3 regions of the Delftia sp. 11MD genome follow, and region 2 is predicted to be linked to each of the others. Evidence: predicted binding sites of a transcription regulator. Region 2 holds the regulator's gene; each other region holds the start of a gene.
What was found. Region 2 encodes LexA, which represses DNA repair genes until DNA is damaged. Its sites were predicted from a motif close to ACTGTATNNNNATACAGT; they were not measured.
Positions count from the first base shown of each region.

Region 1: ACRSCF_RS09130 (putative DNA modification/repair radical SAM protein) is a predicted target of LexA. The motif match lies at 1,417-1,434, and genes of this name have one in related genera.
Region 3: ACRSCF_RS07890 (DNA topoisomerase IV subunit B) is a predicted target of LexA. The motif match lies at 879-896, and genes of this name have one in related genera.

Region 1 covers NZ_CP194333.1:2,035,976-2,038,239, reverse strand. The annotation lists gene ACRSCF_RS09135 (SWIM zinc finger family protein) at 1-954, opposite strand, end outside; gene ACRSCF_RS09130 (putative DNA modification/repair radical SAM protein) at 1,436-2,264, shown strand, end outside.
Region 2 covers NZ_CP194333.1:3,456,342-3,458,605, forward strand. The annotation lists gene ACRSCF_RS15660 (asparaginase) at 1-745, opposite strand, end outside; gene lexA (transcriptional repressor LexA) at 844-1,518, shown strand; gene ACRSCF_RS15670 (hypothetical protein) at 1,681-2,088, shown strand; gene ACRSCF_RS15675 (MFS transporter) at 2,172-2,264, opposite strand, start outside.
Region 3 covers NZ_CP194333.1:1,745,417-1,747,680, forward strand. The annotation lists gene ACRSCF_RS07885 (MFS transporter) at 1-759, opposite strand, end outside; gene ACRSCF_RS07890 (DNA topoisomerase IV subunit B) at 930-2,264, shown strand, end outside.

The DNA of each region.
Region 1 (2,264 bases), 1.4 Mb from region 2:
GCCAGGCACCCACGCCGATTCGAAGCCGCGCCCGCCCTGCGCATAGTCCAGCACCAGGGCCATGCGGCCCGTGCGCTGCCCGTGCAGCCAGACGCGACGCTCCATGAGCCGGCCTTCGCGCTCGATCATGCGCAGGCCGGCCACCAGCCATTCGTCCTCGACCAGTTGGCCGCGGGCCTGCACTTCGGCCTTGTCCATGGGCCAGCCCAGCGCGGCCATCACGTCGGCCTTGACCTCGGGGCTGAGCGATTCACGGCGGCGCACGGCGTCGATGATCAGCTGCCAGTGGCCCAACTGCACCAGCATGTCGCGTGGCCAGTCGCGGTGGCTGTCCACCAGATCCCGGCAGTCCTTGATGCGTGCCGCCATGCCCGTGGCCTGCGCATCTACCATGCGCGCGGCCATGGTGTTCCAGCGCTGGCGCATCTGGGAGTCGCCGGCCTGGTTGGCCAGGCCCGCGCGCACCATGTCCTGCATCCACAGCGACAGTTCCTGCAGGCCCGCCTCGACCTTGTCCCAGCGCTTGTCTTCGCGCCTGGCCTGCTGCCTGGCCGCAACCTCGGGATCGGGTGGCGGCTCGGCCGCCGCGGCGGCAGCCTTGGCCTCCTTCTTCTCGGCCTTTTCCTGGCGGCTGTCCAGCCAGGTCTGCACCCAGGCCGGTGGATCGCCGCCCTCGGTGACCTGGCCGCCCGCACGCATCAGCATCAGCGCCAGCCCATGCTTGCAGGGGAACTTGCGGCTGGGGCAAGAGCATTTGAAGGAGGGGCCCGACAGGTCCACCTGGGTCTGGTAGGGCTTGCTGCCGCTGCCCTGGCACTCGCCCCACACCGCCACATCGTTGGCACCCATGGTGGGCCATTTGGCGGGCGATTGCAGCCCCTTGGCGGCCTTGCTGGAGGAAGCGTCCGGCGATAGCGCCAGCACTTCGCTCTCTGTTCCTAATACACGCGACACCGAAGCTCCCTCTCCAAGTGTTTGTCATCGCCAGGCGCATTGAATGAAGAAACGACCGCGCCCGGCAAGCCCGAAAGCCTATCAGCAATAGTTATCGGCAATTTGAAACAAATCACAACAACGTCAAACCTCTCTCCCATGAACCGGGAACCCCATGGCGCGCAGCCAGCTGCGCTATATCAGCGCATGCATTGATGGCACCAAGCCGTACCAGCCTTCAGACATTGCAAAAAGACGCAGGAAACACGCATTCACCATTTCCTGCGATGCACATCGCCACCCATTGAAAGCAAGCACTCATTCCGCACTGAAAACGGTTTCATTCCATTGCACTGGCAACCATTGCAATCCGCCGGCCATTGCGATAGCCCGACAGTGCGTTCAAACCGGAACCAGGCAAGGCCGGACCAGACCCTGGCTGGGGGATGGGCTCTCGAAAAACCGGATGTGCCAGGCAAATATACTGTATATTCATACAGCCATGGAGCTGCAACGCAAACTTTTCATCCTCGCCGACGCCGCCAAGTACGACGCCAGCTGCGCCTCCAGCGGATCGCAGGGGCGCGACTCGCTGGACGGCAAGGGCATGGGCTCGGTCACCGGCATGGGCATCTGCCACAGCTATGCGCCCGACGGGCGCTGCATCTCGCTGCTCAAGATCCTGCTGACCAATGTCTGCATCTTCGACTGCCGCTACTGCATCAACCGCAAGAGCTCCAACGTGCAGCGCGCCCGCTTCACGGTGGCCGAGGTGGTGCAGCTGACGCTGGACTTCTACCGGCGCAACTGCATCGAGGGGCTGTTCCTGTCCAGCGGCATCATCCGCTCCAGCGACTACACCATGGAGCAGCTGGTGGAAGTGGCCCGCCGCCTGCGCGAGGAGCATGACTTTCGCGGCTACATCCACCTCAAGACCATCCCGGATGCCGCCCCCGAATTGCTGGCCCAGGCAGGCCGCCATGCCGACCGCCTGAGCATCAATGTGGAACTGCCCACGGCCAGCGGCCTGGCGCAGTTCGCGCCCGAAAAGGACGGCCGGCGCATACGCCAGGCCATGCAGGGCGTGGACCGGCATGTGCAGGCCTGGCGCGCGGCCACGCGCGAGCAGCGCCAGGCGCAGTCCCTGCCCGGCGCGCCCGCGCAGCGCGCCGCCGTGCCGCGCTTCGCGCCGGGCGGGCAGAGCACGCAGATGATCGTGGGCGCCGACCGCGCAACCGATGCCGACATCCTCGAGTCCAGCCATACGCTGTATGCGGGCTACGGCCTGCGCCGCGTGTACTACTCGGCCTTCAGCCCCATTCCCGATGCCT
Region 2 (2,264 bases):
CGGCCACCAGCGCATCCACGCCGCAGGCACGCGCCAGAGCACCGCTGAACACCACCTCGACCCAGGGCAGCTCATCCAGCGCCAGCAGGTCAGACAGAGCGGGAGCGGAAGTCACCATCCGCGCAACGGGGGCGACTGGCGTGACCGGCGCATCAGGCACCAGCCAGCGCACGCGTCCTTCCTCCACCACGGCCTGCGGGCCACCTTCCATGGAGCGCATGGCCTGCAGTCGGTAAGGGTGGACTTTTTGCACCTGGGCCGCCGCATGCACTTCGCCGCCGGCCACCACCCACACACCGCTGCGCCCGCCGCTGGCGGCCACGGTCACGGCATCGCGCAGATTCTGCGGTCCGTCGGCCAGCAGGGCCGTGGCCGGGCGCATGGCGCAAGTGAGCACGATGGGCTTGGTGGCAGGCAGCAGGCTGTGCAGCAGCCAGGCCGTCTCTTCCAGCGTGTCCGTTCCATGCGTGATCACCACGGCGCGTGTATCCGCATCCTCCAGCGCCTGCGTGCAGGCACGCAGCAACGCGCGCCACACGGGCCAGTCCATATCCTTGCTGTCCACCTGCGCGATCTGCTGCGTCTGCACAGGCCCCAGCGCCTGCTGCTCCAGATCCGGCACGGCATCGAGCAGCGACTGCACCGTGATCTGTCCGGCCTTGTATCCCACTGCCTGCGACTGCGAATCCGCCCGGCCGGCGATGGTGCCGCCCGTGCCAAGAATCACCAACTTTGACTGCCCCACTTGCACCTCTTGGAAAACTGGTTAAAAATACAGATACTGTATAAATCATCAGATGACTTCTCTGCCTGCCATCTGAATTCAAGGACCGGACGCACGCCATGCTCGACCATCCCAAGCTCACCGCCCGCCAGCAACAGATCCTGGACCTGATCCAGGCCGCCATCTCCCGCACGGGCGCGCCCCCCACCCGCGCGGAAATCGCCAACACGCTGGGCTTCAAGTCCGCCAACGCAGCAGAGGAACATCTGCAGGCCCTGGCCCGCAAAGGCGTGATCGAACTGGTCAGCGGCACCTCCCGCGGCATTCGCCTGCGTACCGACACCGTGCGCAACATCAATGCCGCACGCGGCACCAGCTTCGGGCTGCCGCTGTCGGCCCTGGCGCCGCTGATGCTGCCGCTGGTGGGCCGCGTTGCGGCGGGCTCGCCCATTCTCGCCCAGGAACATATCGACCAGACCTATTCCGTCGAACCCAGCCTGTTCCAGGTCCGCCCGGACTATCTGCTGCGCGTGCGCGGCATGTCCATGCGCGACGCGGGCATCATGGACGGCGATCTGCTGGCCGTGCAGTCCGCGCATGAAGCCCGCAACGGGCAGATCGTCGTGGCACGCCTGGGAGATGAAGTCACCGTCAAGCGCCTGCGCCGCACCACGCAGGGCGTGGAGCTCCTGCCGGAAAACCCCGATTACCCGGTGATCCGCGTCGCTCCCGAAGAGGCCTTTGCCATTGAAGGCCTGGCCGTGGGGCTGATCCGCAACAGCATGTCCATGTAAACCGGACAGGCAGCCCTGCACGGGTTGCCACCCCCTACTTCATGCACCGCCCAGGTGGTAGGCGCGAAGCCTTGCAGCTTCGCCCTGGGCGGAGCTTTGCCCGCAAACCGCAATCCTGCCTGTGTCCATGCCTCTTTGAAATACGCCAACAGGAGTCGTCACATGGGATTCGCTCTGCCAACACTGTCTTCTCTGTCCTTCCTGCGCCTGGCACAGGGCATTCGCCTGCCCGCCGCCGCCATGGAGCCCGCCATGCGCACCATCCAGCCCGAATCGCCTGTGCAATCCGAGCAGGCGACCATCCTGTCCTTCAGCAAGGCCCGCCGCCGCAGCCAGCAGCGGCGCAGCAAGTCAGCACGGCTACCAGAACACAGGGATGCGCAGCTGCTGCTGCCCCTGCAACCCGAACTGCCCTCCCTTCCGGCAGATCAGGCCCTGCCTTCGGGTCTGCGCATCATCCAGCGCTCGCCGCAGGAGCAGCCCGAATGCCTGTTCATCTCGGGCCGCATGGCCGATGTCTGTGCCGCCCTGGAACGCATGGAAGCGCACGGCGCGCAGACACCGGCCTGAGGTCGCCCTGAGACCAACCCGTCCACCCGGTCTGCGAGAGCCCGGGCCTGTCTCTTGCCTTGCCCAGCGGCAGGGGCTGCGCATCAGGCCCTGACAGCCGCCGGTGCAGCACTCCCCTCGCTGCGCCGATTGCGCATGCACCACGCCTGCGCCGCGGCAACGCACAGAATGCACAG
Region 3 (2,264 bases), 1.7 Mb from region 2:
CACCTGCGGTGCCAGGCCGTAGTCCTTGAGGTAGCTGGGCATGTGCACGCCGATGAACATCACCTGGAAGCCGCAGACGAAGTAGCCAGCCGTCAGCAGCACGAAGCTGGGTGTGCGCAGGGCCTCGGCCACGGCCTGGGCTGCGCTCTGGTCGCGCACGGGCCGGGTATTGCCGGCCGTGAAGCCCGGCTCGCGCAGGCCGAAGGCCAGCGGAATGATCATCAGGGCACACAGCGACAGCAGCAGCAGGGCGTTGGACCAGCCGAAGTTCGAGATCAGGCTGCCTTCCACGGGCACCATGAAGAACTGGCCGAAGGAGCCCGCCGCCGCCGTCACGCCCATGGCCCAGCTGCGCCGCGCCACGGGAATCTGGCGGCCCAGCACGCCGTAGATCACGGCATAGGTGGTGCCGGCCTGGGCTGCGCCTATCACCACGCCGGCCGTCAGGGCGAACCAGGTTGTCGTGGGCGCCATGGCCATGCCGGCCAGGCCCAGCGCATACAGCAGCGCGCCCACCAGGAGCACGCGGAAGGCGCCGAAGCGGTCGGCCAGCATGCCGCCGAAGATGCCGAGCACGCCCCAGGACAGGTTCTGGATGGCAATGGCCAGCGCGAAGGACTCGCGCGTCCAGCCCATCTCCTGGGTGATAGGCTGCAGCCACAGGCCGAAGCCGTGCCGGATTCCCATGGACAGCGTCACGACTGCGCCCCCGCACAGCAGTATCTGCACCATGGACATGGGTTGGTTGTTTTTGTGCATGCGGCAAACTTTAGCGAAACTCCGGGTTTTGCGCTGCGACGCATGGGTCGCCCATGCGCCAGCGCGGCACTTCGTAGCCCTTGGCGGCACTGGCCTTTTCGGGATAGTCAATGTCAATGACTGTGAATGTATCCAGCACTGAGCCGGGCTGCGCACTACAATCCGCCCCCATGGCAGTCAAACCATCTCCCACTTCCGCCAGCGAATACTCCGAAGGCTCGATACGCGTGCTCAAGGGCCTGGAGCCCGTCAAGCAGCGTCCCGGCATGTACACACGCACCGACAACCCCCTGCATGTGCTGCAGGAGGTGATCGACAACGCGGCCGACGAGGCGCTGGCCGGCTTCGGCAAGAAAATCCGCTTCACCCTGCATTCCGACGGCTCCTACAGCGTCGAGGACGACGGCCGGGGCATCCCCTTCGGCATGCACCCCGAGGAAAAGGCGCCCGTGGTGGAGCTGGTCTTCACCCGCCTGCATGCGGGCGGCAAGTTCGACAAGGGCAAGGGCGGCGCCTACAGCTTCTCGGGCGGCCTGCATGGCGTGGGCGTCTCGGTCACGAATGCGCTGGCCACGCGCCTTGAGGCCTGCATCCACCGCGAGGGCAAGGTGGCCACCATCGCCTTCTCGGGCGGCGACGTGGTCGAGCCCCTGCAATCGCGGCCGCTGGCCGCGGGCGAACGCAAGCAGGGCACGACCGTGCGCGTGTGGCCCGATGCCCGCTACTTCGAATCCTCCCAGCTGCCCATGGGCGAGCTGATGCATCTGCTGCGCAGCAAGGCCGTGCTCATGCCCGGCGTGTCGGTGACCCTGGTCAACGAGAAGACGCGCGACACCCAGACCTGGCAGTTCAAGGGCGGCCTGCGCGACTATCTGCAGCAAAGCCTGCATGGCGAGGCCGTCATCCCCCTGTTCGAAGGCGAGGGCTTTGCCGACCGCAACCACGACAGCTTTGCCGAAGGCGAGGGCGCCGCCTGGTGCGTGGCCTTCACCGAGGATGGCGCGCCGCTGCGCGAAAGCTATGTCAACCTGATCCCCACCACGGCCGGCGGCACGCACGACAGCGGCCTGCGCGACGGCCTGTTCCAGGCGGTCAAGGCCTTCATCGAGATGCATTCGCTGCTGCCCAAGGGCGTCAAGCTCATGCCTGACGACGTCTTCGCGCGCGCCAGCTACGTGCTCAATGCCAAGGTGCTGGACCCGCAGTTCCAGGGCCAGATCAAGGAGCGCCTGAACTCGCGCGATGCCGTGCGCCTGGTCAGCGGCTACGTTCGCCCTGCGCTGGAGCTGTGGCTCAACGAGCATGTGGAATGGGGCCGCAAGCTGGCCGAGATCGCCATCAAGGCCGCCCAGACCCGCCAGAAGGCGGGCCAGAAGGTCGAAAAGCGCAAGGGCTCGGGCGTGGCCGTGCTGCCCGGCAAGCTCACCGATTGCGAAAGCCGCGACCTGAGCCTGAACGAGGTCTTCCTGGTCGAGGGCGACTCGGCCGGCGGCAGCGCCAAGATG